3 regions of the Carboxydocella sp. JDF658 genome follow, and region 2 is predicted to be linked to each of the others. Evidence: riboswitches for the same ligand, from Rfam matches in the RefSeq annotation. Region 2 holds a riboswitch; each other region holds the start of a gene.

Region 1 (9,786 bases), on a different contig from region 2:
TAAGGGATCTGGTGGAAACGTCCATTCGCATGGTCAAAGAAGAAAAAATGCAGGAAGTGGAAGAACGCGCCTATGAACTGGCTGAGGAGCGGTTACTGGACATAATTGCCCCTCGAACTCAGCAAAATTTGAACCGCAAAAATCCTTTCGAATTGTTTTTTGGTAGCAATCAGGAAGAGCAGGAACCGGTACAGGTATCAGAACAAGATGAACTCCAGCGGGTTCATCAGCGCCAGTTACTAAAAGCAGGCAAGCTGGATAATATGTTGATTGAAATCGAAATCGAAGAAACTAACCGCCCGGTGGTGGAAGTTTTTTCGGGAAGCATTGAGGATATGGGTTTGAATATTCAGGATATGCTAAGCGGCTTCCTGCCCAGGAAGAAGCGAAAACGGAAAGTAACTGTAGCGGAAGCGAGAAGAATATTGATGCAGGAAGAGGCACAGAAACTCATTGATATGGATGAAGTGATTGCAGCAGCGATTGAGCGAGCAGAAGAAACAGGAATAATTTTTCTGGACGAAATTGACAAGATTGCAGCCAGGGAACAGACTGGTGGGCCAGATGTGTCGCGGGGTGGGGTTCAGCGGGATATATTGCCGATTGTGGAAGGTTCAACCGTCATGACCAAATATGGGGCCATCAAAACAGATCACATGCTCTTCATTGCTGCTGGTGCCTTTCATGTTGCGAAACCATCGGATTTGATTCCAGAACTGCAAGGAAGATTTCCAATCCGTGTTGAATTAGAACCATTGAGTGAACAGGATTTTTTACAAATTTTAATTGAGCCGCAGAACTCATTAATCAAGCAATATACAGCTTTGCTGGCTACAGAAGGCATAGAAGTTAAATTCTCTGAAAATGCCCTTGCTGAAATAGCGAAAATAGCTTATACTGTAAATGAAGAAACAGAGAATATCGGGGCACGAAGATTACACACTATTTTGGAAAAAGTTCTGGAAGATATTGCCTTTGCTGCTCCGGAAACTGAGGAAAAACATATTACTATTGATGCCGAATATGTCAGAAAAAAGCTGGCTGATGTGGTGCAAAATCGGGATTTGAGCCGATATATTTTATAAACACTATTCTTTGGAGGGACAGCAGGAATGGAAGAAATGGAAATACTTTTAGAGAAGACGAGGAAGATCAACCGACTTTTACAGAAAGCAGCGGGCAACCCTGTAGATTTTGAAGAAATGGCCAAAGTTTTGTGTGATTGTGTAGATGCCAATGTTTACATTGTGGGAAGAAGAGGAAAAGTACTGGGCCATGCGTTTATGAAAAAATTCGAATGTGACACCATGGTTCAGATCGTGGAACAGGCAGAGCGGTTTCCTGAGGCATACAATGAGGCTCTGCTTAAAGTTTCTGATACTTGTACTGATTTTCACCAGCGGGCCAACACCTGTGTTTTTGAAGGCGGGCATACCTGTATATTCAGTGGGAAGCGTACAACGGTAGTTCCCATACTGGGTGGCGGTGACCGCCTGGGCACTCTGGTCCTGGCTAAATTTAATACTGAATTCAGTAATGCCGATTTAATCCTGGCCGAATATGGTGCGACTGTTATTGGAATGGAAATCCTCAGATCTAAAGCCGAGCGAGTAGAAGAAGAAGCAAGGAAAAAAGCGGCTGTTCAAATCGCTCTGGCTACCCTGTCCTTCTCGGAACTGGAGGCAGTTGAGCATATTTTTGAGGAACTGGGCGGGGAAGAAGGATTGCTGGTGGCCAGCAAAATTGCTGACCGGGTAGGTATTACGCGTTCGGTAATTGTAAACGCTCTGCGAAAATTTGAAAGCGCAGGTGTGATTGAGTCCAAATCCCTGGGAATGAAAGGCACTTATATCCGGGTATTAAATGATCGGCTGCTGGAAGAACTAAAAAAGCTAAAACACTAATTTTTAGAAAACGATGAAAAACCACCTTACTGGTGGTTTTTTTTCTTGTCTTTCCAGCAACAAATACTATATTTTTTAAGGTAAAGCTTGATATTTTATTGATAAGAGAAAGGAATTTCGCCAGCTGCGGCGAATATATAATGCGACATAAGATGACAAAAAAAGAAGAAAAACGAAAATGGTTAAACAAAAAGCAATAATATGGGACTAAAGTCCTGTCCTTTGCTCAGGGCAACTTGGTCGAAAGGCCAAGACGCAAAGCCACGGGCCTGTAGCTCAGATGAGTATGGCAGCCGGGTTACCAAAGGGTTCTCTTGCCCTGGCCTCTGCCGGGTTTATTTTTTGGAGGGATAGCGAGATGATCGAGCGCATTCTCAATCTTTCGACAATCAATTTTTTAGAACGGGGTCTGGATGCAGCCAGCCTGCGGCATCAGGTTTTAAGCAATAACATTGCTAATGTGAGCACACCTGGTTTTAAACGCAGTGATGTGGTTTTTGAAGAGGTTCTGGCTGCAGCGTTAGGACAGGGAGAAAAGACTACCCTTGCAGGTGTCAGAACGGATGCTAAACATTTGCCCATTGGTTCTGTCCCAATTGTGGCTGTTCAACCTCAGCTTGTCCGGCAGGAGGATACTTCTCTCCGAAATGATGGTAACAATGTAGATATTGATTTGGAAATGGCTGAACTGGCGAAAAACACCATTTATTATGAAGCTTTATCCAGACAAATTGGAGCGGAAATTGCCAAGCTGAAATATGTGATCTCCGAAGGGAGGCGCTAATTAATGAGCTGGTTTGACAGTCTGGAAATCAGTGCTTCAGGATTGACGGCCCAGAGGTTGCGGCTAGATGTTATTTCCAACAATCTGGCTAATGTTAATACTACCAGAACGCAGAACGGAGGCCCTTATCGGCGGCAAATGGTAGTTTTTGCAGAGCGGGCCGATGAGCTTACCTTTGCCCAGGCTTTACAGAATGCTCTGGGGCAGCAAAAACCTGTTCCTGCGGGAAAGGGAGTTAGGGTAGTTCAGGTTGCAGAAGACCAGAGTCCTTTACCCAGAGTTTACAACCCCCAGCATCCGGATGCCGATAACCAGGGGTATGTGACAATGCCGAATGTGAATGTAGTGACGGAAATGGTAGACATGATTTCAGCTACGAGAGCTTATGAAGCCAATGTTACCGCCTTGAATGCTGCTAAGTCCATGGCGGTCAAGGCTCTGGATATTGGCCGTTAATTAGCGGAAAAGGGGTGAAAGAATGAAAATCGAAGCAATCCAAAGCAGCGGATTGGCTCAACCCCTGGGGTTGGATAAAACAAAAACTGTTACTAACAGTGAGGGTCCCAGTTTTAGTGAAATACTGGCTGCCAATTTGGCCAAAGTGGATGAGTTGCAAAAACAGAGCGATGCCGCCAGGATGCAACTCTTGACCGGTCAGGCCCCTGATTTGCACACCGTAATGATTATTGGGGAAAAAGCTAATCTGGCTTTGCAATTAACGGTACAAATACGCAATAAGGTAATTGAGGCCTATCAGGAAATCATGCGCATGCAGGTATAAAAGTTAAAGGTTAGTGAGGAAGGTGGATATGAAAGAGTTATATGCCAAAGTCAGGGAAAAACTGATGCAATTCTGGCAACAGGCCAACCAAACCCAGAAAATACTGGCCCTGGCGGCGGCAGTGACTGTTGTTGTAGCCATTGGGGCGATTTTGTATTTTTACCGGCAGCCTGATTATCAGCCCCTTTTTACTAACCTGGAAGCAGCCGACGCTGGTGCCATCACAGCCAAACTGGATGAGATGAAAGTGCCATATCAGGTTTCAGCGGATGGCAAGACCATCCTGGTACCCGCTGACCAGCAAGCTTCTATTCGCTTAAAACTGGCCAGTGATGGTGTACCTACTGGTGGCGTGGTGGGTTTTGAATTATTCGACCAGCCTAAATTCGGGGAGACAGATACCGATCGTCAGGCCAAATACCAGCGGGCATTGGAAGGAGAACTGACCCGCACTATCATGCGAATGAATGAGGTTGAGCAGGCGCGGGTTCATATTGTATTGCCGCAGAACAGTTTGTTTGCCCTGGAGAACGAACAGGAAGCTAGAGCGGCAGTAATGCTGAAACTGAAACCCTACCAGAAATTAAAAGAAGAGCAGGTAGTGGGCCTGATCCGTCTGGTAGCCAATAGTGTTAAAGGTTTAAAGCCGGAAAATGTAACAATTGTTGATTCCAATATGCAGAGTTTAAGTGATGATATTAATCTGGGCAGTGAAGAGAAAAATAGTTCGAAGCTAACAGCATCCCAGCTGGAATTAAAACAGCAGCTGGAAAAGGATATGGAAAAATCAGCCCAGTCTATGCTGGACCGGGTTTTTGGACAGGGTAAGGCAGTGGTTAGAGTGACTGCTGAACTGGACTTTGACCGGGTTGAAATCAACAAAGAGGACTGGGGAGATAAAGTAACGCGGTCAGAGCAGATTCAGGAAGAAAACCAGAAGGGCAGCAGTACTATTCCGCAGGGAGTTCCCGGAACGACCACAAATATCCCCGGTTATCAGCAAATAACTCAGCAGAATAACAGCAGTGAAAGCAATAAGAGCAATAAAATCCGCAACTATGAGATTGACCGTACTCAAGAACATCGTGTCGTAGCGCCTGGCTCAATTAAGCGCCTGTCAGTAGCAGTGATGGTGGATGGGCAAAGGGTAAAAGAGGATCAAGTAGGAGCGGTGCAGGAAGTTGTTGCCAGCGCCCTGGGTGTTGATACTGCTCGTGGTGATATGATTAAAGTCACCGCCATTCCTTTCGATACATCTGATCAACAGGCTCTGGCAGCTGAGCTGACAAAAGCTGAAAAAATGGAACTTTACAAACAGATAGCAATCTGGGCGGGGATTGCGATAGTTCTAATCTGGCTTGCTTTCATGCTTAAGAAGGTGTTAACTCCTAAAGGCGGAATACAGCCTGAGCCGGTTTCGGTGGAACAGCTTCTGGCCGGCGTCAGCATTGAAAAGACCCAAGAAAAATCTGAACTGGAAAAAATTCAGGAAGAAATTGAGCAACTGGCCAAAAAAGAACCGGAAAATGTGGCCGGGTTGTTACGCACCTGGTTGGCCGAGGAATAGAGGTGATGTAGTTGGCCAAAGGTCTAACAGGAAAGCAGAAAGCAGCAATATTGCTAATAGCCCTTGGGCCTGAGCTCTCAGCTCAGGTGCTGAAAAAAATGAAGGAAGATGAAGTGGAGAAACTGACCTTTGAAATTGCCAATTTGCGCAAGGTCAGCCGGGAATATACGGAACAGGTGTTGCGTGAATTTCATCAGCTTTGTATAGCCAAAGAGTATATTAACCAGGGTGGTATCGACTATGCCCGGGAAATCCTGGAGCGAGCCCTGGGCACTCAAAAAGCCATTGACATTATCCAAAAACTGACCTTAAACCTTCAGGTTAGACCATTTGACTTTATTCGCAAATCTGATCCATCCCAGTTATTGAACTTCATTCAGGGTGAGCATCCTCAAACTATTGCGCTGGTGATGGCTTACTTAAATCCGGATCAGTCAGCTCAGCTCCTGTCGGCTATGCCGCCGGAAATTCAGGTGGATGTGGCGAGACGGATAGCGTTAATGGATCGTACGTCACCGGAGGTTATCAAGGAAATTGAAAAGGTTCTGGAGCGCAAGATGTCATCTGTTTTTGCCCAGGACTACACTACTGCCGGCGGATTACAGAGCATTGTAGATATATTGAACCGCGTGGATCGTTCTACCGAAAAGGTGATTATGGAAAGCCTGGAAATTCAGAATCCAGAACTGGCGGAAGAAATCAAAATGCGCATGTTTGTCTTCGAGGATATTGTGTTACTGGATGACCGGGCAATCCAGCAAGTTCTGCGGGAGGTTGACAGCAAGGATCTGGCTCTTGCCCTGAAAGGTGCCAGCGAAGAAGTTGGTAACAAAATTCGTCGCAATATGTCCAAGCGGGCAGCGGAGATGCTCAAAGAGGACATCGAGTTTATGGGCCCGGTCCGTCTGCGGGATGTCGAGGATGCGCAGCAGCGAATTGTTAACATTATCCGCAAGCTAGAAGAAGCTGGCGAAATCATCATAGCACGTGGGGGAGGAGATGAGATCATTGTCTAAAGTCATCAAATCTGCTCATGTGGCTAATCTGGCTCCTTTGCCGGTTCATCGGCTCAGAATTTTGCAGCTGAATGAAACCGGGGAAGAAACTGGACCTGAAATATTTAAACCAGATGCGGAAGAACTGGAAAAGGTCCGGGAAAGCATCTTAAAAGAAACAGAAGAAATGGTGGCGGATTTAATCAACCAGGCTAAAGAACAGGCTCAGGTAATAATCGCTGAAGCCCATGATGAAGCGGAAGCCATTCTGGCCAATGCCCGTCAAGAAGGGGAAAACCTGCGCACCCAGGCTTTTCAACAGGGACTGCAGGAAGGACAAAAACAGGCATTAGCGCAATGGGAAGAAAAAATTTCTGCTTTAACAGCTATTATTAGGGCGGCTACGGAAAACAAAAGGCGGGCTCTCAAGGAAGCTGAGGAATTGATGGTAGAACTAGTACTAGCCATTTCTGCCCGCATTTTGAAAGCGCTGCCGGAAATTAATCCAGACTATCTCCGCGGGCAGGTTGAAGCAGTAGTGGAAAAAGTGCTGGACAGTGAGCAAGGAATTTTGTATGTGGCCCCTCAGGCTGTAGAGCAAGTCAGTGGCTGGCTGGATGAGATAATCGCCAATCATCCTACCCTTCGCAAGCTAAGGATTCAACCGGATTCCAGTTTGTCGCCTGGTAGTGTGATTCTGGAAACTCAGTATGGCCGAGTGGAAGCGATTCTGGAAGAGCAAATGCAGCTGCTGGCTGAAAGCTTAAAAGGTGTGATGGAAGATGAGCTGGACAGCGAAGAAATGGCGCTATCTGGAGTCAATTGAAAACACCGAATTGATCCGGGTTAAGGGTAGGGTTACTCAGATAATTGGCCTTACTATTGAAGCCAATGGGCCCGGGGTGCAACTGGGGGAGATATGTGCTATTAGCAGTAGAAATGGCGGTCCGAGGATTCTTGCCGAAGCGGTGGGGTTTAAGGAAAAGAAAGTATTACTGATGCCCCTGGCTGATACCAGCGGGATAGGACCGGGATGCGAGGTGCTGGCTCTGGGGCGCAATCTGGAAATTCCCGTTGGACCAGAGTTGCAGGGCCGCATCCTGGACGGTTTGGGCCAGCCTATCGATGGCAAAGGGGAAATAAAAGGCAGTATGGTTTATCCTGTTCATAATACACCCCCCAACCCCTTGACCAGGAGGCGCATTTCTGAACCCATCGCTGTTGGAGTGAAAGCCATAGATGGTCTTTTGACTCTGGGAAAGGGGCAGCGGATCGGTATCTTTGCTGGTAGCGGGGTGGGTAAATCCACCTTGCTGGGCATGATCGCCCGCAACACCAAGGCTGATATTAATGTTATCGCTCTGGTAGGAGAACGGGGACGGGAAGTAAGGGAGTTCATTGAACGGGACCTGGGGGAGGAAGGGTTAAAACGGTCGGTGGTGGTGGTGGCCACTTCTGACCAACCGGCTATGGTTCGCCTGAAGGCTCCCATGGTGGCTACTGCTATAGCCGAATATTTTCGAGATCAGGGTTATGATGTAATGCTGATGATGGACTCTATTACCCGCTTTGCCATGGCACAACGGGAAATCGGATTGGCAGTAGGGGAACCGCCGGCAACCAGAGGATACACACCATCGGTTTTTGCTCTCTTACCTAAATTGCTGGAAAGAGCAGGTACCGGTGAAAAGGGTTCTATTACCGGTCTTTACACCGTTCTCGTTGATGGGGATGACCATAATGAGCCTATTGCTGATGCGGTAAGAGGTATTCTAGATGGCCATATAGTTTTATCGCGGCAGCTGGCAGCGCAGAATCATTATCCTGCCATTGATGTACTCAATAGTGTCAGCCGGGTAATGACAGAAATAGTCGGCAAAGAACAAAGACTGGCGGCGGCCAGATTCCGCAGTTTTCTGGCCACTTATCAGGAGGCCAGAGATTTAATTGAAATTGGTGCCTATGTAAATGGAACCAACCCGGTACTGGATTATGTCATCGCCAATCTAGAGGAGATTAAAGGATTTTTGCAACAGGATACCGAGGAAAACTGGGATTTTACTGAGACCTGGCAGCGCTTGCTGCAACTGACAGAGCGAGGAAGTAGGCCATGAGGAAGTTTAAGTTTCGTTTACAAGCCCTGTTAGATCTGGCTGTGAAACTGGAAGAACAGCAGTTAAACAAAACCAGGGTGGCAGAGCGGCAGTTGAGAAAAGAACAGGAAACGCTGGAATCCCTCATGGAGGATAAGCAAACTGCCCTTTATTCACAACAGGAAAACATGTTAAAGGGCTGCTCAGTTCAGGAGCTTATTGAGATGCAGTTTTATCTGGATAAATTGGCTAGACAGATCTCAAGACAACAAACTCAGGTTGCAGAAGCTGAAAAAGCATATCAGGATGAAATGGCAATGCTGCAGGAGAAAATGCGCTATCGCAAAATGCTAGAAAACCTCCGGGCCAAAGCATGGGAGGAACATCGGCAAAAACAATTAAAAGAAGAGCAGATTATTTTAGATGAATTGGCCCTCGTCCGGTACTGGTACCAGGAACATAGCTAAAGGGGGCAAAGGAATGAGGGTAGTAAAATGGATTTTATTTGTCCTGCTGTTAGCAGGGGTTGTTGCAGGAGCGGCCTGGGCCCTGGACCATTACCAGATTTGGAGCTGGCGGAAAACTGAAAAAACTGCTACAACTAAAACTGTTAAAAATCAGCAAGCCTTATTGGAAGAAGAAATCCAGAAACTCAAACAAGAGAATGAACAGCTCAGGAAAAAATTGACGGAAACAGAAAAGCAAGCTAACCTTTTAACTGATCAAATCAATAAACAAAAGGCTGAAATGGAACAAATGCAACAGGAAATGGTTCAAAGCCGGCTTCAGAATAATGACAAAAAAGCCCAACAACTGGCTGCGTACTATACTGAGATGAAACCGCAGCAAGCAGCGGCGGTACTGGTTAAGCTGGATAATAACCTCACTGTCAACATCCTGGCGGCTATGGAAGCCGATGTGGTGGCAAAAATTTTGGCGGCTATGTCGCCTGACCAGGCGGCTGGTTATACCAAAATGCTGAATGAGAGGAGGTGAGCGAGTGGAAAATGTCAATTTAGCCGACTTGCTGCTGGGGTTTCCTGAACTCAAGAAAATTGAGACTGCAGGCAATGCAAATGGGAAAGCAGGGGATTTTACCTCATTGCTGCTTTCTGTTTTGGCTCCTGTGCAGGAAAGCAAACAGGAACAGGCTGAGCCAGTCAAACAGAAAGAGGAAGGTGAAGGCATTAACAGGGCTAAGGATTTGCCTCTTGAACTTTTTAACCTGCTCTCCATACCATTATTAGCGCCCCGATCCCAGATGATTACTGAACAAGAGGGGCAGCTACTGGATCAGGTTCAAGTTCAAGTTCAAGAACCGGGCCAGGGACCAATATTAGTAGATGCAGTAAGGCAACCGCCTACTGTCTCCCCTGCTGTTTTAGGGGTAAGACTGCCAGGACAAGGGCAGATTTTAGCAGACACAGCAATACCTGTCGAAGACAAGGAGCCATCAACTGGACAAACATCATTGTTTCATGAGTTTCCAGTTAAGCCTTTAGCTGATCTGATAGTGCTAAAACAAGAATCTCCAGCAGTTATGCCCAAGGCAGATATGCCAGACCTTAAACCTCAAATAAAAGATTCCGGTTTATCGCTTCGATTTAAACTACCTGATATCCGATCCCAGGAACCCAAAGTGGTACTGGTTAATGAAGTTTT
Region 2 (9,786 bases):
GAAAAAGTCACTCCTCCCCCGGATTCCTCATAGAAAACCCGGTCCTGGTTAATGGTGTCCATGACTTCGGATACAGTAACCCGGCGTCCTACCATCTCCCGGGCCAGGGTCGGGCAAGCAGTAGCGCAATGACCACAGTGCTGGCAAAGAGAGCGTTTCCTGGTAGCCTGGTGGGGGCAGGCGAATTGGCAACGCCCACAACCAATACAGCGCCGGGTAGCAAGCAACAGCCGGGGGTGAAAACTCTGGCTTTCAGGATTATGACACCACTGGCAACGCAGGGGACAGCCGAGGAAAAAGACGGTAGTCCGGATGCCGGGGCCATCCTGCAGGGAAAATTTCTGGATATTAAAAATCAGGCCGGATTTCATCTTATCACCTCAAATGGATATATAAGCAAAAAAGATGCCGACTGCAGACCGGGCTAAAAACAAGCCCCCGTACCAAAAATGGTACAGAGGCTGTCCCAACTATGGGATTACGTCTCGTCTTTGGGACGCAGGCCGTATTTTTTCAGTTTATTGTGCAGGGTTTGTTTAGGAAGGCCCAGTAATTGGGCGGCTCTGGTTAGCTGGTAATCTGCCTGCTGCAAAGCTGATTGCAGCAAACGGATTTCCAGGTCTTGCAGGGCTTGTTTCAAGGGTAAGGGCGGTTGAGTCCAATGAGGCTGGTTTTTGGGTCCGAACAAGCCGGGATGTTCCCGGGGTAAATCGGCTAGAGTAAGCAGGGGACCATCGGCCAGGTTGATTGCGCTTTCAATAACATGCTCCAGTTCCCGTACATTTCCGGGCCAGTTATGCTGCCAGAACAGCTCCAGGACTTCTGATGCTAGGCCCGTGATCTTTTTTCTTAATTTTTGCCGGTATTTTTGCAGAAAATGCTGGGCAAGTAAAGGAATATCTTCTTGCCGTTCCCGCAGAGGAGGTAAATGAAAGAAAATCACATTCAAGCGGTAATAGAGGTCCTGGCGCAGCCGTTTTTCCTCTAATAACTTGAGGGGATGTTCATTGCTGGCGGCAATTACGCGCACATTAACGGTACGGGTCCTGGTGTCACCGAGACGCCGGACTACGCCATCCTGGAGTACCCGCAGGAGCTTGGCCTGTAGCTCTCGATCTAGAGAGTTGATCTCATCCAGAAAGAGGGTACCGCCATCGGCCAGTTCAAAGAGACCGGGACGGTCTTTGGCCCCGGTAAAACTGCCGGCACAAGTGCCAAAGAGCAGGGATTCCAGCAGTGAGGGTGGCAGAGCAGCGCAATTCTGAGCAATAAAGGCATGGCGCTGCCGTTCTGGACAGGCGTTATGGATAGCCTGCACCAACAATTCCTTGCCAGTCCCGGTTTCACCGTATATGAGAATTGGCGAGGGACTGCAGGCCACCTTGCGGGCCCGGTGGAGGATATCCTGCAGAATCGGGTTCCTGGTAATAATATCGGCAAAAGTGTAGCGGGTACCATTACCCCGAGCAGGGTCAGTTTTTTTGTGACTTGCCAGTTGTTTTTGCAGGGCTAGAATTTTTTCCGATAGCTGGACTACCTGGGTCAGATCTTTAAAGATTTCCACCGCTCCCACCAGTTGGCCGTTTTCAAACATAGGGATGGTAGAAGTGACAGTGGCTACCTGCTTGCCCTGGTAGTTGGTATAATGCTGGACATGGTTGAGCAAAGGCTGACGCTGGCGCAGGACATAGTAAAAGGTACTGGTTTCCTCGGTGAGGCCTGGAAAGACGTCCAGAATATTTTTCCCAATAGCTGCTGCCGGGTCTATTCCACCGATATTGGTGGCAGGTTCGTTATAAAAAATGATATTGGCTTTAGTATCAGTAACAATGATTCCTTCATCCAGATTAGCCAGGATTATATCCAATAGATGTTTGTAATCCACCCCTATATCCCCCTTTGCTGGCTGTATGGGTGAACAAATTCTCCATAGCCGGGGGAAAGTCCTTTTTTGTTAGGTTAAACTACCAATTAAGGGGATGAGATTATACTATCACCACTGCTGCTATAATATCCCGTTGTTTAAAGTTATAACCCCTGTGTAAAAAGAAGAGAGGCCATGTGGCCTCTTTTCAGTCATCATGTTCTCCGTCATTCTGTTCTCCATCATTTATACCATCATGGTCATTGTCTTCATCACCATCGAGAACACCATCATGGTCAGTGTCAGGATTTTTAGGATCTTCTTTTAATACAAATTCTCTACCATTGCTGATTTTGTCCCCATCATCATCTTCATCAAAGTCCATAATACCATCATCATCAGAGTCACTATCGATGGGGTTGGAGCCTATGCTAAACTCCTGGGAATTAGAGAGTCTGTCCTTATCAAAATCCTCGTCACCGTCTTTCATACCATCCCCGTCTGAATCAGCTTTCAGCGGGCTGGTATGGATCACAAATTCCTGATAGTTGTTAAGGTTGTCTCGGTCCAGGTCTTCGTTTCCATCTTTAATACCATCTCTGTCACTGTCAGGGTTTAGAGGGTTGGTGTGAACAAGGTATTCCTGAAGGTTCGTCAGTTTGTCATGGTCCAGGTCTTCATTACCATCCTTGATGCCATCCTGGTCGGTATCGGCTTTTACCGGATTCAAGCCCAGGTAAAATTCCTGTTTAACAGTAAGGCCGTCCCGGTCCGGGTCAGTGTTGGCCAAATTTCGATAAATGCTGAGATGATAGCGCAATTCCCAGCTGTCAGGTATACCATTATGGTTTTTGTCTTTGCTTACTTTGGCATTGGCCGGGTTTGGGCTGCTACCAAGAAGGACTAAAGTAGCGAGAGCGATTGGAGCCATGGTAAAAAAGACTTTCCGTTTGTTCATAAAGAACCCCTCCTTAATTTAAAATCTTATCCCGAGCAAGCAGTTAAATTAAGGAGCTCGCCCGGCAGCTGGCTGGCATGGCTTTGCAGCATTAGCCCCTATAGCTTTGTGTCGCCGCCTTTCGACGGTTTTACTCTTTTCGGTTATCATATTATACGTTTTCAAAAAGTATTTTAGGGGGGATTTCTGGGAATTAAAAAAATTTTCCCCAGGCGAGAGAGTGCCATTTTGGAGAAATGTTATGCCCCTTGTTTAAAAATGAACAATTGTGCTACACTAAAAGAAATCTCATAAAGCAGGAGGTTAAATCATTGAAAGTAGCGGCAGCAGTGGCAAAAACCTATGATTATATTGAAGTGGAAGCGGGAGTCCAGGAGGTTCTAAACCAGTTTGGTGGCATGGAAACTTTGATTAAGCCGGGGGAGAGGGTGCTCATCAAACCCAATATGCTGGAAGGACTGCCTCCGGAGCGAGCAGTAACCACCCATCCGGAAGTAGTAAGAGCGGTAATTCGTCAGGTAAAGAGGGCCGGCGGCATACCTTTAGTCGGAGATAGTCCTGGAATTGGCAGTGGCATGAAGGCGGCGGAAAAAAACGGCATAGCCGGGGTATGCCGGGAAGAAGGAGCGGAATTGCTGGCATTTGCCGAATCAGCGGAGTATTCCTTTCCTGAGGGAAAAGTAATCCGCAAGTTCCATTTGACCGGTGAACTGCAACAGGTGGATAAAGTTATCTCTCTGGCCAAAATGAAGACCCATTCCTTTATGGGCATCACCGGGGCCGTCAAGAATTTGTTTGGCTGCATAGTGGGTCCAGGCAAAGCTCAGTTTCACCTGCGCCTGAAGCGACGGGACGATTTTGCTGCTATGCTGGTTGACCTGGCCCTGCTGGTTAAGCCGGTTTTTTTCCTGGTAGACGGAATTGTTGGGATGGAAGGCAATGGCCCCCGTAATGGTTCGCCTATTCAAGCGGGAGTGATTTTGGGCGGCACTAATGGCTTTGCTGTTGACCTGGTCATGGGTCAGATGATGGGTTTCAACAGTGAGGAATTGCCGGTATCACGGCTGGCCCTGGCCCGGGGGCTGGTACCGGGGTTGAAGAGGATTGAAGTGGTAGGCAGTGGCCGGGAGTTACGCTGGAATTTTCAGCCCCCCTATAACCTGGAGTCTCTGGATGGGCGGGTCCCGCCTTTTCTGGTCCGCTTTTTCCAGAACCAGTTCACCTATCGGCCGGTTATGAATGAAAAGTGTACCGGTTGCAGCCGTTGTGCCCAGCATTGTCCACCGCAAGCCATAAAGATCGAAAATGGGAAAGCGATGGTAGACTATGAGCAATGTATTCGCTGCTATTGTTGCCAGGAACTCTGTCCCTTTGATGCTGTTATTCTGGAACAGGGATTATTGCTCAAACTGTTCGGTCGGAAAAAGTAACCATATGCCAGTGGCAGGCATATACTAAGACAAGAAGCTTAATCAGAGCAGAAGGGATTATTGGGTCAGCTACAGCTAGCGGTATTTATGGCCTGGCTAAAGCGGCTATCAAAGAACAAACAACCCCGTGAGTACCAGGGCTCACGGGGTTTATTTTATGATCTGCACACGCTTTTGTTTACGCAGCACCAGGCGCCAGTAGATGCCTTCCCAGCCGGTGAGGGAGTGGTCATTAACAATTTGTTTGGACATTAACTCAAAAGGGCTGCGCGCTACCAGTTGTTCTACTTCTGCTTCGGTAAGGCAGCAAAGCTCGGGCAGGCCACAGCCGGGGATATCGGTCCAGAGGGCGGTAAAAACGGCAATTCCACCGGGTTTAAGCACTCTCCAGGCCTCATCTAATACCTGCTGCCGGTTTTCCTCGATGCTTTCTGTAAAAACATGAAGGAGCCCAAAGCTGTAAATGGCATCAAAGGAGAATTCCCGGAAGGGCAGATTAAGGGCATCAGCCACCAGGCACTCGAACTCTGCTTTTAAAGCCAGCCTACCGATAGCTTCAGCATCAATGTCTACAGCTACCACTTGCAGGCCTTGTTCAAAAAAATACAAGCTATCCCGCCCATTGCCACAGCCCAGGTCCAGAACTGGGCCTTTGGTAGCATGGAAAAGGGGAAGAACCCAGCGGGCAGTCTGGCTGGGTGGAGTATTTTGCGCTTTTTCACTGGCAAGCAGAGTATGAAAATCAAAGGCCATGGGCTGGTTGCCTCCTGTAATTAGACATATCCTTATACAATTTACCAGTTTTATGCTAGATAATCAACAGGAAATTTCACGAAAAAACAAAATATGTGTCTGTATTTTATGCAGGGCAAAAAACTTGCATTTTTGCCTAAAATCAGGTATTATAAGGAATGTGTTAGCACTCTATTTAATTGAGTGCTAATAGTACATAAAGAGGAGGTTTCTCAGTGATGATTAAGCCGCTTGGAGACAGAATTGTCATTAAGCCCTTGGCATCGGAAGAAGTAACTGCCAGTGGGATTGTGTTACCCGATACAGCCAAGGAAAAGCCCCAGGAAGGGGAAGTAGTAGCTGTCGGCAATGGCCGTCTGCTGGAAAATGGTGAGCGGATAGCCCCGGAAGTCAAAGTAGGTGACCGGGTGATCTACTCCAAATATGCCGGTACTGAAGTGAAATATGAAGGCGAGGAATATCTCATCCTGAATGAACGGGATATCCTGGCTGTAATCGAATAATAAGGGGGTTTAGCAAGTGGCGAAGCAGATTATTTTCGGTGAAGAAGCCCGGCGGGCTCTGGAACGGGGGGTAAATACCCTGGCTGAAGCTGTGCGGGTAACTCTGGGCCCCAAAGGCCGCAATGTGGTTCTGGAGAAAAAGTTCGGTTCCCCGCTGATTACCAATGACGGGGTTTCCATCGCCCGGGAAATCGAACTGCCCGATCCCTTTGAAAACATGGGTGCCCAGCTGGTCAAGGAAGTAGCGACCAAAACCAATGATGTAGCCGGTGATGGTACCACTACTGCGACTGTGCTGGCCCAGGCCATTATCCGCGAAGGTTTGAAAAACGTGGCTGCTGGTGCCAATCCCATGATCCTGAAAAAAGGGATTGAGAAGGCTGTAGCCGTTGCTGTTGAGGAAATCAAGAAAATGGCCCGTCCGGTAGAGAGCAAGGATGCTATCGCTCAGGTTGCTTCCATCTCTGCTGCTGATCCGGAAATCGGCAACCTGATCGCTGAAGCCATGGAAAAAGTGGGTAAGGACGGGGTAATCACCGTTGAGGAATCCAAAGGTATCGGTACCACCCTGGATGTTGTGGAAGGGATGAATTTTGACAGGGGTTATATCTCCCCCTATATGGTAACTGATGCCGAGCGCATGGAAGCGGTGCTGAATGATCCCTTTATTCTGATCACTGATAAGAAAATCAGCTCCATTCAGGAAATTCTACCTGTTCTAGAACAAGTAGTGAAAACCGGTAAGCCTTTGTTGATCATCGCTGAAGATGTGGAAGGGGAAGCCCTGGCTACCCTGGTGGTTAACAAACTGCGGGGCACCTTCAACTGCGTAGCCGTCAAGGCTCCTGGTTTCGGCGACCGCCGCAAGGCTATGCTGGAAGATATCGCTATTTTGACCGGTGGCCAGGTTATCTCCGAAGAACTGGGCCGCAAGCTGGATGCAGCTAACCTGTCCATGCTGGGTCGGGCCCGTCAGGTCAAGGTAACCAAGGAAGAAACCGTGATTGTGGATGGGGCTGGCTCTGCTGAAGAAATTCAGAAGCGGGTGGCCCAGATCCGCAAACAGTGGGAAGATGCCACTTCCGAATATGACAAGGAAAAACTGCAGGAACGGCTGGCCAAACTAGCTGGTGGGGTAGCGGTAATCCAGGTTGGTGCTGCTACTGAAACCGAAATGAAAGAAAAGAAACTGCGCATCGAAGATGCTCTCAATGCTACCCGGGCTGCTGTGGAAGAAGGAATCGTCGCCGGTGGCGGTACCGCTCTGGTGGATGTAATTCCGGCTCTGACTGCCATTGAGGCTGAAGGCGATGAAGCTACCGGTGTGGCTATCGTCCGCAAGGCCCTGGAAGAGCCTCTGCGTCAGATTGCCAATAACGCCGGTCTGGAAGGCTCCGTAATAGTTGAAAAAGTCAAGAGCATTGATCCTGGTATTGGCTTCAATGCTTTGACCGGTGAATATGTAGATATGATCAGTGCCGGTATCGTGGACCCGGCCAAAGTTACCCGTTCTGCTCTGCAGAATGCTGCTTCCATCGCTGCTATGTTGCTCACCACTGAGTGCCTGGTAGCCGATGAGCCCAAAAAAGAAGAACCGGCCATGCCCGGTGGCGGCATGCCTCCCATGATGTAAGCCAAAAGAAGGCAGGGATAATTCCTGCCTTCTTTTTATGTGTCATCGTCGAGAAAGTTTTTGGCGAACTCAGCCTGGTCCAGCAATACCAGGGTCTGATATTCATTGACCAGCAGTTTAAGCAATTTTAAAAGCTTATCAATAATTTCTCCCGTTTTCACTGTACGCTCTACGGCTTCATCGATTTCGCTGCGATGGGAGAAGGCGTTGGCACTGAGCTGATTGGCGGCACTGGCCATAGATGAATAGGCGGAGGCAAGGGTACCGAGAAAGCTGATGGTTTCCGAGAGCCGCTGTTTGACATACTGTAGAGCAGTTTCGGTTTCCGGGGGAAGCAGATTGCGAAATTGCTGCTCTTCCTGGCTCATGCCGCCATTCCTCCTTTCACCCTCATTTTATGCATGGATGGGAAGAAAAAGAAATATATCTTATAGTAATGGAAGGAGGGATTGGTGTGGAATGTAGCAGATGGGAAGGTCAACTGCGGGAGGTGATGGTGCAGGCAGTCTGTGCCCGCGGTGAGAAAAATCATATTCTGGAGTTTCAGCTCAAGCCCCTGCATCCAGCCAGCAAAGTCCTGGGCTGCTGGGCGGCAGATCATAACTTTTCCGGTTCTATAATTGGCGATACTGTGATTATAAATGGTGATCTGGAGCTGACCGTCTGGTATGCCTATGAGCAAAACCAGAAAACGGAGCTGCTGAGGGAGAGGCTCAACTATCTCTGTGAGATCGAACTGGAGAATCTTACTGGTCGGCTGGAACAGGGGGAAGAATTGCATTTAACTGAGGAAAAAGAACCCCAGGTCAGCTCTTATTATCTGGAGGGAGAAGAGATCAAGGGTGCGGTGGAGATTGGTTTTACCGCTGAAATCATGGGATTGACCAAATTGCGGGTATTAGCTTATCCTGCCGAAGAAGATTAAGAAAAAAGAAGGAAAAAGAAAAAAACTGTCGAAAATACAATTAAGAGAAAGAGAGAAAGTGCAAGTTGTTACGAGGAGGGAATATGATGGACTGGCGCCGGATCGCGCTGGCTGTAACCGTTGGGTTGGGGCTTGTCCTTTTTTTATTTGGTTGTAGTGGGGACAAGCCAAAAAAGGTAACTGAACGACAACCGGCGGCTGTCAGCCAGGAACAATTGAGAGCTTTTGTTACCACTCTCTCCGGGGTAATAAACAAGGAAGCAGAAGGGTATCAGAAGCTGATTGACAGTATCAAGGCCCTGGGATATGGGAAAACAACACCGGCCCAAACCAAACAGGAAGCCGAAAAACTTCTGGCTTTGAACCAGCAGTTGAGGCAGGAACTGGATGGCCTGCAAACCACTACCCGGGAAATGGAGGAAGCGGAAGGCAATATCGCTACCTGTATTTATTTGCGCAATCAGGTAGTAGAGAAATTTGTTCAGCGCCTGGCCAAATCTCCTGCGCCCAAAACCAGTGAACTAAATGGGGTTTTAAAAGAGTTACGGGAGTCAGAAAGTTTTGCTGAAGCTGCCTCCGGCAAGCTGGCTGTTTTGAAGCAACAGGTAGGCATGGAATAAGGGTTTGCGAAAACCGGCTCAAGCTGGTTTTTTTTTCTTTCTTCATAGGCATAGACTTTTTTCACCGAATTAGGTTATATTTAAGGCAGGGAGGAATGAAAAATGGCCAAAAATACTCGCAAACAAACCTTATTATCTTTTGCCAAGTTATTTGGGGCTGCGTTACTGGGAGCTATCGGACTGGATCAGGTCAAAGAAGGGCTGGTATTACTGGCAGCGGTGCCGGGGACATCCTGGCCGGAAGCTCTGGTGCGTCTGGGCCTGGGCTCGGCAGCATTGCTGTTTGGGCTTTATGTGATATTGCGTTTTGTTTACCACTATGACAAGGCACGGGGACGGGTCAAAAACAAAATCAAGTTTCTGGAGTAGATGAGAATGGATAAAAAGTTTAAGATCACTATCTATTCCAAAGAAAATTGTTGCCTATGTGACAAGGCTAAAGCCATTATCGACAGGGTGAAGCGTTACTGGGAACTGGAAGTGGAAGAAGTGGACATCACCATGGATCCGCAGCTGTTTGAGCTGTATAAGGAGAAAATTCCGGTAGTGGCCATTGATGGTGAACCGATATTTTTTGGTAAAATCAGCGAACTCTGGCTCAAGCGGGAACTGGCGAGGAGAGGAGAGTGAGAGCTTTGGAATTGAAACTGGACGAGCTGGCCGGTCTTTGTGAAGGGCTGGACTTGCCTGCCTACTGGGTGGACCGTTATGGTTTTATCCAGTGGGCTACATCTGCTGCCCTGCAGCGTTTAGGCTGGCCGCAAGGGCTCTGGCAGGGACGGCGGATCAGTGAAATGATGCCCCAGAGCCGGATTTTTGAGGTCCTGGCCGGAGGACAGTCTCTGCGCTGTCGGGAGCTGACCTATATCGGAGAAACAATCCAGATCTCCTATCAACCCTGCTGGCGGGAAGGAGAATTGCTGGGAGTCTGGGCGGTGATCGAACAACAGGAAAAAAGCTGTCTGGAACTGGAAGAAGAAGAAATAGGCGCTTCCCGACTCTTAATTCAAATGTACGAAACGCTGCTGGGTGACCTTCTATTAGGGCTGGCGGTAGTGGACAGCAATGGGGTCATCATTACCGTCAACCAGTACTGGGAA
Region 3 (9,786 bases), on a different contig from region 2:
TTATGTAGATATACCCAAAATTGCCCGGGAAACTATTCGGGAAATCGGCTACACCCGGGCCAAATTCGGTTTTGACTGCGATACCTGTGCTGTAATCACTGCCATTGATGAACAGTCCCCTGATATTGCCATGGGTGTGGACAAGGCTTTAGAAGCTAAAACCGGGGAAATGACCGATGAGCAGATCGAAGCCATCGGTGCTGGCGACCAGGGGATGATGTTCGGTTATGCTACCAATGAAACCCCTGAATTTATGCCTTTGCCCATCAGCCTGGCCCACAAGCTGACCCGGCGGCTGGCAGAAGTGCGCAAGAGCGGGCTTTTGACCTACCTCCGTCCCGATGGCAAAAGCCAGGTTACCGTTGAATATGAAGATGACCGGCCGGTACGGGTGGATACTGTGGTCATCTCCACCCAGCACAGCCCGGATGTGGATCTGGAAACCATCAAACGGGATATGATTGAACATGTTATCAAACCGGTGATCCCGGCCGAATATCTGGATGAAAATACCAAATACTTCATTAACCCTACTGGCCGTTTTGTTATCGGTGGTCCGCAGGGGGATGCCGGTCTGACTGGCCGTAAGATCATCGTTGACACCTATGGCGGTATGGCCCGGCATGGTGGTGGCGCCTTCTCCGGTAAAGATCCCACCAAGGTTGACCGTTCTGGTGCCTATGCTGCCCGTTATGTGGCCAAAAACATCGTAGCTGCCGGGTTGGCGAACAAGTGTGAAGTGCAGCTGGCTTATGCGATTGGTGTGGCCAGGCCAGTATCCATCATGATTGAAACCTTTGGCACGGGCAAATTGCCGGAAGAAAAGCTGATTGAACTGGTGCGCAAGCACTTTGACCTGCGGCCGGCGGGTATTATCAAGACTCTGGATCTGCGGCGGCCCATTTACAAACAGACTGCTGCCTATGGGCACTTTGGCCGCAATGACCTGGATCTGCCCTGGGAGCGCCTGGACAAGGTGGAAGTCCTGCGGGCTGATGCCGGACTCTAGTTATTGCAGAAGAAATTACCCCGGGTGAGGGCCCGGGGTTTTCTTTTGGGACTATGGTCCTAAATTTTTTGGGACTGGTAGCAGGAATCCGTCTTTTTTAAGCGAATCTATTGATTAACACGAAGTAACAGGGGGAATAGCCCATGCCATCCCTGGAGGCACTGGACAAAGTTGTAAAAAATACCCTGCAAGCTATCGAAAACAGCAAACAACAAATCTACGATATTGCGGAAACAGCCCGCAAGGAAGTGGTACGGCTGGAACGGGAACTGGTCCTGCTGGAAAACCAGGTCAATGATGTAATTAAGGCGGTAGATATACTGGAATTGAAAGTCAAGCAGGCCAGGTTACGGCTGGCAGAAGTGGATAGCAGCCTGGGCAAATATTCAGAAGCGGAAGTAAAACGGGCCTATGATACTGCCAGTGAGCTTCAGACCCAATTGCTGCTGTTACGGGAACGGGAAAACCAGCTGCGCTCCAAACGGGACCAGCTGCAGGTGACATTGAAAAACATGCAGCAAACGGTAGCCAAGGCGGAGAATCTGGCTTCCCAGGTGGCTGTGGTCATGGATTTCCTTTCGGGAAGTCTGAATGAGGTCAACAATCAGTTAGAAGGGCTGGCACAAAAACAAAACCTGAGTATCCGGGTGATCAAGGCCCAGGAGGAAGAAAGAAAACGGGTGGCCCGGGAAATCCATGACGGACCGGCTCAGGCCATTGCCAATATTGTTTTGCGCATGGAATTTTGTGAGAAATTGCTCGAACTGAAGCCAGACAAAGTTAAAGGGGAACTGCAGAGTCTGAAAGAGCTGGTACGCAATACCCTGCAGGATATTCGTAAAATCATTTTTGACCTCAGGCCCATGGCTTTAGATGACCTGGGTCTGGTTCCGGCTTTGCGTCGCTATCTGGAGGATTATAAGAGCAAATATAATTTAAACACGGAATTTATCTTCTTTGGTTATGAAAGGCGCCTGGATAATGCGGTGGAAGTAGGACTGTTTCGCGTGGTCCAGGAAGCCCTCAATAATGTCTGGAAACATGCCCGGGCCAGCAAAGTTATAGTGCGGCTGGAAATGGGCCGGGATAGTGTTAACATCCTGATCAAGGATGATGGCCAGGGGTTTGATGTGGAACAAGCCCTGGCCAACAAGCAACGGGAGAGCCTGGGTTTGACCAGTATGCGGGAAAGGGTGGAACTGTTAGGAGGCACTTTCATCCTGCGCAGTCGACCAGGGCAGGGGACGGAGATTCTGCTGAAAGTACCGCTCAACGAAGGATAGGGAGGTTTAGCTATGGGGATAGTGAGGATTTTGCTGGTAGATGACCATCCTCTGATCCGGGAAGGCTTACGCAAGGTACTGGCTCTAGAGCCCAACCTGGAGGTGGTGGGGGAAGCGGGAGATGGGGCGGAGGCAGTGGCGAAGGCCCGGGAATGTCTTCCCGATCTTGTTTTGATGGATATCAACATGCCCCGTACTGATGGTATTCAGGCTATCCGCCAGTTGAAACAGCTGATGCCCCGGGTGAAGATCATCGCTCTAACAGTAGCGGTGGATGAACGGGCACCGGAGGTGATTAAGGCCGGGGTAGCAGGCTACCTGCTCAAGGACATCAGTGCTGATAACTTGCTGGCGGCAGTGGCCACAGTAACCGGGGGTGGAACCGTGATTGCTCCGGAGGTAATGGAAAAAATCAGCCACATGATGACCCGTCTGCAGGAACAACAGCTTTTGCAACAGCTTACCCGACGGGAAAGGGATATTCTGGGCATGGTGGCTCAGGGTTTGACCAACCGGGAAATCGGGGAAAGGTTGTTCATCAGTGAGAAGACTGTAAAAAATCATCTGACCCATCTTTTTAAAAAAATCGGGGTGGAAGACCGGACCCAGGCGGCGCTGTTTGCTGTGCGCATGGGACTGACCGAGGAACCCAATTCCTGAAGGCAGCATATCATGGCATAGACAAAAATCCCGGAGTGGGGTGGATTATATGTCATGGTGGCTGCCCTTTTTCTGTTTGCTGGGCTTAGTGGGCTTGCTGCTGTGGGGACTGTTTTACAGCCGCCGTCAACAACGGCAACCACAAATGAATGGGATTTCCGTGGTGCTATTGACCAGGAATAATGTGACTAATCTGGAAGGGGTGGTACGCTGGCTGCTGCAATACGAGTATCGTTATCACTGGTTGCTGCAGATTATCATCATTGACCAGGGGTCCTGGGATCAGACTCTGGCCATTGCCGATAAACTGGCGCGGGAACATTTTAATCTGCTGGTAGTAGAGCAAAAGTGGTTTCCGCTCATATCGCCTCGCCGTCTGGCCTATCTGGCAGCCCGCTACCAGCGGGTGGTTTTTCTGGATTTGCGGCAGCGGCAACAGGGGAAACGGGAATTGCAGACATTGTTGCGAATTTTTAATGAGCAGGCTTTTGGGACTTAAGATCCATAGACTAATACCCCTTCATTTATGTATACTAAAAGTAGGAGCCTGAAAGGCGAAGCGGAGGAGGGACCGGTATGGGAAAAGTTCAACGGTTTTGGCGGGAGGAGAAGGGGCAGGCTTTAAGTGAGTACACGCTGATTATCTCTCTGGTTGCAGCAGCTCTAGTATTATCTTTAATATTGTTTAAAGATAAAATTAAACCTTTGTACGAAAAAAACCATTTGTCTGGGACCTAAGTCCTAGAAAAATTAAAGCTGCGGTCCCATAGACATTTGTCCTAATTGGGTATATACTAAAATCAGAACAAGGCAATAAGACACAACGATAAAGGCAAACCCGGTGAAAGCCGGGGGCGCAAAGCCATGGGTCTAAGGCGTATAAGCGCTATGACTGCCAGGCTGCCGAATTGTGGAAGGTCGGTTTGTGACCCCCTTTCGCCGGGCAGCCGGTAAAAGGGGGTTTTTAGGTGTTGTGTCTTATGCATAAGGGTGAAAAAGAGCGAAGTTTAGCAAGGAGGGATTTGGTATGAACATCATCAAAAGATTGTGGAAAGAGGAGTCTGGTCAGGCAATGACCGAGTATGGTCTGATTATTGCTTTGGTGGCGGCGGCTCTGGTTGTAACGGTAATAGCTTTCAAGGATAAGATTAAGGCGGTATTTGAAGGACTAAGCTTTAGTGCTAGCTAAAAAAACCCCAAGGCCCTACGCGGTAGGCCGAGTGCCTCGGTGTAGGGCCCTATTTTTCCCGGGCGGAGGGATGAGTTTGTTCTGGGTTATCATCACACTTGCCATTTATTATGACTGGCGCTATCGGCGCATTCCCAACTGGCTGGTACTGTATACCCTGCCTCTGATCTGGGGCTGGCACTATTACCAGGGCGGTTGGCCTGAATTGAAAGGCTCTTTGCTGGGCTGGCTGGTTGGTCTGGGTCTACTAATCCTGCCCTTTCTGGTAGGTGGAATGGGTGCAGGAGATGTGAAATTCCTGGCGGCCATCGGTGCCTGGGCAGGGGGAAAAGTGGCGTTATATACTTTTCTGGCAGGGGCCATTCTAGGGGGACTTTGGCTGTGTGGCCGACTCCTCTGGCAACAGGGCTGGGCCGGGTTTAAACAAACCTGGTCTAAAGCAGGTGCCAGGCTGTTTGTTGGTCTCTTTACCGGCCAGTGGTGGAAGGAAGAAACCAGCCAGACAGATCCGACGGCTATCCCCTATGCCATTCCTCTCAGCCTGGGCTATTTACTGGTGACACTCTGGTTAGGTAGGTGAGGAAAATGGGGATGGGAAGAAAAAGAGGGGAAAGGGGACAGGCACTGGTGGAAATGGCCCTTGTTCTGCCTCTTTTATTAATGTTGCTCTTTGGCATTATTGAATTCGGTCGCATTTTCCATGCCTATCTGACGGTGAACAATGGGGCCCGGGAGGGGGCGCGTCTGGCAGTGGTGGGGGCCCAGGATACAGCTATTATCGCCAGGATTAAAGATACAGCTGTGGGCCTGGATAGCAGTAAACTGCAAATCACCATCGCTCCTGCCTATAGCAATCGCCTGCGGGGGCAACCGGTAACGGTGCAGGTTTCCTACCCGGTACAAATCTTTGCCCCCATTATCGGTGAAATTATCGGTAACCCCTATACAGTAAGTGGCAGTGTGCAGATGCGGATGGAGTAGGGGGGAGGAAAGATGAAGAGCAAAGAGAGCGGAGAAAGAGGGACGGCAATCGTGCTGGTGGCCCTGGCTCTGACGGGGCTGCTGGGGATGGTGGCGATGGTAGCTGATTTTGGCCAGTATTATCTCTGGGAAAACCGCCTGCAGACCATGGCCGATGCGGCGGCTTTGGCCGGGGTGCAGGAATTGCCGGATCATCCGGATGCAGCTGTGGCGGTAGCAGAACAATATCTGGCTGCCAATGGTGGTACAGAGTTACTTACGAAAGAGATTACCATTGGAGCTGATAACAAATCCATTACTGTGAATTTGAGCAAAGAAGTGAATTTTGCTTTTGCTCCGGTGCTGGGAGTAGAAAAAGGGCAGGTCAGCAGACGGGCGACAGCCCGGGTAGCCCCTGTTAAAGCCATGAAGGGTCTGGCCCCGCTGGCAGTAAAACAACAGAATTTTGTTTTTGGCCAGGAATATATCCTCAAAAACGGGGGCGGTGCTGGTGATAATGGCTGGTATGGGGCTGTTGCTTTAGGTGGACGCGGGGCTTCAACTTATGAAGATAATTTAAAATACGGTTACCAGGGAGTTATCGCTATTGGAGATATAATCGAGACGGAACCGGGGAATATGTCAGGGCCAACCCGACGGGGCATTCAGTACCGGCTGGGGACTATGACCGATAACAGTACCCCGGATAACATTGATCCCAACAGCCCCCGGCTTTTATATGTACCGGTAATTGACGATATACCCAAAAACGGTCGCTCTACCGCCCGGGTGGTAGGGTTTGCGGCATTTTTATTGAAAAATGAATTGCCCGGCAATGGCAATGATTGCCAAATAAAAGGTTATTTTGTCAGGGTCATTGTACCAGCAGAGCAACTGGATGACACTAGTGCTGGTTTCGGGTTATATGGGACCAGGCTGAGCGAGTAGGGGGAAAGAGCATGACACCGAAGAAATTGTTTGTTCTGGCTTTAATCTGCGGGCTGGGGGCAGCTCTGGCCACCAATTATTATTTGCAAACCATGAAAAAACAGATCAATAATGTAGTAACCGGCGAAGTAGTGGTTGCCAGGACGGAAATACCGGCCAAAACTGTGATCACCCAGGAGATGGTGGAAAAAAAGGTGTTACCGAAAGAGTATATTCATGCTCAGGCGGAACGGGATCTGAAAAAGGTAGTAGGCCGGATTACTCTGGATCGGATTGTGAGCGGGGAACAGGTTTTGGGGCCAAAACTGGTAGGCAAAGATGCCTACAAAGAAGGGCTAGCCTACACTGTACCTAAAGGTAAACGGGCCCTTACTATTGGAGTTAATAACATTACCGCATTGAATGGGCTGCTCAAACCCGGAGACCGGGTGGATGTGATTACCGTAATGAGTGTGCCGGTTATGGAAAACAACCAGGTGGTAGAGCGGCCTCTCGCCAAAGTTTATCTGGAAAATGTGGAGGTGCTGGCTGTTGACAGCCAGCTCACATCTGAGCTAAATACCCTGGAGCAAAAAGCGGAAAAAAGCAAAACCGATGGGGTAAAATCTGTGACCCTGGCGGTGACACCGGAGGAAGCGGCCAAACTGGCTCTGATTAACCGTAACGGGGTCATTCAGTTAGCCCTGCGTTCCCCTGTGGACCAGGATAAAAACAATGTGACTCCGTATCTTTCCACTGATTACAAGCTGAGATAGCGTGAGGGGGAAATCCCATGGGTAAGATCAGGATTATGATTGTGGATGATTATGCCGAGACCAGAGAAAATGTTAAGCGGCTCTTATATTTTGAAGACGATATGGAAATTGTCGGGGAAGCAGGAGACGGGAAAGAAGCGGTAGAAAAAGCGGAAAAACTGCGCCCGGATATTATCCTGATGGACATCAATATGCCGGTAATGGATGGGATTGAGGCTACAGAAACCATCTCCCTTCGGGTACCTACGGCGGCTATCATCATCATGTCAGTACAGGGGGAACAGGAATATCTGAAAAAAGCCATGATGGCCGGGGCCCGCGAGTATATGATCAAGCCTTTTTCCAGTGATGAATTGACAGAAACCATTCGCCGGGTGTATGACCTGGAGAAAAAGCGACGGGTCAACTTACATGTTGAAGATACGGCGAAAAAGCGGGAACCCCAGGTGGTAGTCGTTTTCAGTACTAAAGGTGGGGTGGGCAAGACTACTATTGCCACCAACCTGGCAGTAGCACTGGCCCAGGAGAGCCGGGGCAAAGTGGTACTGGTGGACCTGGATTTACAATTTGGCGATGTGGCGGTAATGATGAACATTGTGCCCAGACGGACCATCACCGAGCTGGTGCAGGAAATTGCTCACCTGGATAAGGAGACCATGGAAAGTTATTTGATCGAGCATCCCTCCGGGATCAAGGTTTTGCCAGCACCCAGCCGGCCGGAATATGCTGAGCTGGTGATTGCTGCTCATGTGGAGAAGATTATCAATCAGCTGAAGGAAGAATACGATTACATTATCATCGATACACCGCCCTTTTTCCATGAGACCAACTTGACGGCCCTGGATATGTGTAATCAGATTTTGCTTATCCTGGCCCTGGACCTGCCGACTATCAAAAATGTCAAACTCAGTCTGGAAGTACTGGATTCCCTGCATCACAAAGGCAAAGTTAAACTGGTGCTCAACCGCTCTTCTGGCGATATTGGCATCAATTATCAGGATGTGGAGAAAAGCCTGGGCATGTTAATTGCCGCCCATATACCCAGTGATGGCCGGGTGGTGGTGGCAGCGGTTAACCGGGGAATTCCCTTTGTGGTCTCTGATCCCCGTACCAAAATCTCTCAGGCCATACGCGACCTGGCCCACCTGGTAATCAGTGATCAGGGGTATCAGGAGGATTTGCAGAAAAAAGAGAAGAAAGGGGTCTTTTCCAGATGGTTTGGCTAAAGGAAGGTGAGACAGAATGTCCCTCTTGAAGCGTCTGGAAAAAGAAAAGGGCAGTGAAGGGGAAAAAAGCCGGGAACACAGCGGGTTTAGTGGAGCTTCCGCTCCTAAAGTTACCCGGGACCCCTATGCTGATTTGAAGGTACGCATTCATAAGGAAGTTATCAATGAACTGGAAGAAGAAATCAGCAAGGGCGGGAAAATGGAAGACCTGGATGAAGCTAAACTGGCCCAGCAAATTGAAGATGTGGTGCAGACTTTCCTGGATAAGGAGGCAGCCTTCATCCCCCGGCAGGACCGGCAGAAAATCGTGCAGGAAATCATCGATGAGGTGCTGGGGTTTGGTCCCATCAACCCCTTGATTAATGATCCTACTGTTTCGGAGATCATGGTCAATGGGCCCAATCAGGTTTATGTAGAGCGTAAAGGGAAACTGGAATTAACGGATATTAAATTCAGGGATAATGACCATGTTTTGCATATTATCGAAAAAATTGTAGCCCCTATTGGCCGTCGGATCGATGAATCCATGCCCATGGTGGATGCTCGTTTGCCGGATGGATCCCGGGTGAACGCCATTATACCTCCCCTGGCCTTGAAGGGGCCGACCATTACTATCCGGAAGTTTTCCAAAGACCCCTTGAAAATTGAGGACCTGATCCGGTTTGGCACTCTGACAGTGGAAATGGCCAAATTTCTGGATGCCTGTGTTAAAGGGAAACTGAATATAGTGGTTTCCGGGGGTACGGGCTCGGGGAAGTGTATGCTTGGTAGAACACCGGTACTCTGGAGTGATGGCTGGAATTCTATCGGGAAAAAAGTGGACGAGGCCATGCTGAAACAGCCTCCATATACTGATGGAGATGGCTGGGAATATGTTGATACAAATTTAAAAGTCTTGTCTTTTGACTGGACAAAGGGTGAATATAAATTAGCGGAAAATGTTAGATTATGGCGTCATCGGGCACCAGATCAGATTTACAAGATCAAAACGGCAACTGGAAGAGAAATTGAGGTTACTCCAGAACATCCATTTTTCACTCTGGTTAATGGAAACATAACGGAGATAAAAGCAAGTGATTTATCTACAGGACTGATGATAGCTGTGCCGTCTTATCTTCCTATTCATCCTGAAAAAGTAAATATTTTAGATCAATTAATGGAATCTAATGGACTATATGTAAAGGATGATTTTGCAGATATTAAACCCATTTTAGCCCATGAAGAACTAAAAAAATTAGCTAGAAAACTAAATAAAAACTATTCTACTGTCCGGGAATGGTTTAAGGAAAATAATATTCCGATTAAATTTTGGTGGTTAATTAGAAAACATTTTAATAAAACGGAAGAGATAAATAGGGTTATTGTTAAAGCAAAAACTAGTAATGAAACAATTAATATTTCGCTTGATAAGTTTAATACAGATATATTCTGGCTACTTGGGTTACTTCTTGCTGATGGTCATCTAGGAAAAAAGTATCTTGAAATTCATGGAAATAATGTGGATTTACTGGAACAGGCACAAAGGATTGTTAAGGAAAATTTTGAAGTCTATGGGCAACTGGAATTTCCCAGAAACAGAACGCCGAGAATTAGATTTTATTCAAGTGCCCTGGTTGAAATTTTTGAGGGTTTGGGAGTGCCAAGAGGCAAAAAAGCAGATAAAATTAAGCCTCTACCATGGTGGTATAAGCTTGATAATGATAGTTTATCCGGTTTTATTAGTGGGCTTTGGGACGGCGACGGATATATAGGGAAA

What was found. Region 2 has a riboswitch for cyclic di-GMP ahead of JDF658_RS02185 (hypothetical protein). Riboswitches for the same ligand answer to the same signal wherever they lie in the genome.
Region 1: it holds a riboswitch for cyclic di-GMP, as region 2 does, so the genes downstream of both, flgB (flagellar basal body rod protein FlgB) here and JDF658_RS02185 (hypothetical protein) in region 2, are expected to answer to the same signal.
Region 3: it holds a riboswitch for cyclic di-GMP, as region 2 does, so the genes downstream of both, JDF658_RS08265 (Flp family type IVb pilin) here and JDF658_RS02185 (hypothetical protein) in region 2, are expected to answer to the same signal.

Annotation. Positions count from the first base shown of each region.
Region 1 is NZ_BDLR01000060.1:45,187-54,972, forward strand. It holds gene hslU (ATP-dependent protease ATPase subunit HslU) at 1-1,085, shown strand, start outside; gene codY (GTP-sensing pleiotropic transcriptional regulator CodY) at 1,122-1,904, shown strand; cyclic di-GMP riboswitch class I at 2,125-2,210, shown strand; gene flgB (flagellar basal body rod protein FlgB) at 2,263-2,688, shown strand; gene flgC (flagellar basal body rod protein FlgC) at 2,692-3,144, shown strand; gene fliE (flagellar hook-basal body complex protein FliE) at 3,167-3,469, shown strand; gene fliF (flagellar basal-body MS-ring/collar protein FliF) at 3,498-5,036, shown strand; gene fliG (flagellar motor switch protein FliG) at 5,048-6,052, shown strand; gene JDF658_RS09730 (FliH/SctL family protein) at 6,045-6,857, shown strand; gene fliI (flagellar protein export ATPase FliI) at 6,814-8,145, shown strand; gene fliJ (flagellar export protein FliJ) at 8,142-8,591, shown strand; gene JDF658_RS09745 (MotE family protein) at 8,605-9,120, shown strand; gene JDF658_RS09750 (flagellar hook-length control protein FliK) at 9,125-9,786, shown strand, end outside.
Region 2 is NZ_BDLR01000008.1:15,949-25,734, forward strand. It holds gene JDF658_RS02175 (glycyl-radical enzyme activating protein) at 1-371, opposite strand, end outside; gene JDF658_RS02180 (sigma-54-dependent Fis family transcriptional regulator) at 479-1,885, opposite strand; gene JDF658_RS02185 (hypothetical protein) at 2,073-2,822, opposite strand; cyclic di-GMP riboswitch class I at 2,883-2,967, opposite strand; gene JDF658_RS02190 (DUF362 domain-containing protein) at 3,134-4,252, shown strand; gene JDF658_RS02195 (class I SAM-dependent methyltransferase) at 4,403-5,005, opposite strand; gene groES (co-chaperone GroES) at 5,224-5,508, shown strand; gene groL (chaperonin GroEL) at 5,525-7,141, shown strand; gene JDF658_RS02210 (hypothetical protein) at 7,177-7,509, opposite strand; gene cotE (outer spore coat protein CotE) at 7,596-8,066, shown strand; gene JDF658_RS02220 (hypothetical protein) at 8,153-8,686, shown strand; gene JDF658_RS02225 (DUF2627 family protein) at 8,789-9,055, shown strand; gene JDF658_RS02230 (glutaredoxin family protein) at 9,062-9,316, shown strand; gene JDF658_RS02235 (sigma 54-interacting transcriptional regulator) at 9,313-9,786, shown strand, end outside.
Region 3 is NZ_BDLR01000045.1:43,116-52,901, forward strand. It holds gene metK (methionine adenosyltransferase) at 1-1,009, shown strand, start outside; gene JDF658_RS08250 (sensor histidine kinase) at 1,153-2,292, shown strand; gene JDF658_RS08255 (response regulator transcription factor) at 2,305-2,952, shown strand; gene JDF658_RS08260 (glycosyltransferase family A protein) at 3,002-3,451, shown strand; gene JDF658_RS14235 (Flp family type IVb pilin) at 3,529-3,690, shown strand; cyclic di-GMP riboswitch class I at 3,774-3,860, shown strand; gene JDF658_RS08265 (Flp family type IVb pilin) at 3,980-4,141, shown strand; gene JDF658_RS08270 (prepilin peptidase) at 4,218-4,721, shown strand; gene JDF658_RS08275 (TadE/TadG family type IV pilus assembly protein) at 4,733-5,122, shown strand; gene JDF658_RS08280 (TadE/TadG family type IV pilus assembly protein) at 5,135-6,049, shown strand; gene cpaB (Flp pilus assembly protein CpaB) at 6,061-6,804, shown strand; gene JDF658_RS08290 (response regulator) at 6,822-8,030, shown strand; partial or broken gene JDF658_RS14795 (CpaF family protein) at 8,047-8,787, shown strand; gene JDF658_RS14800 (ATPase, T2SS/T4P/T4SS family) at 8,791-9,786, shown strand, end outside.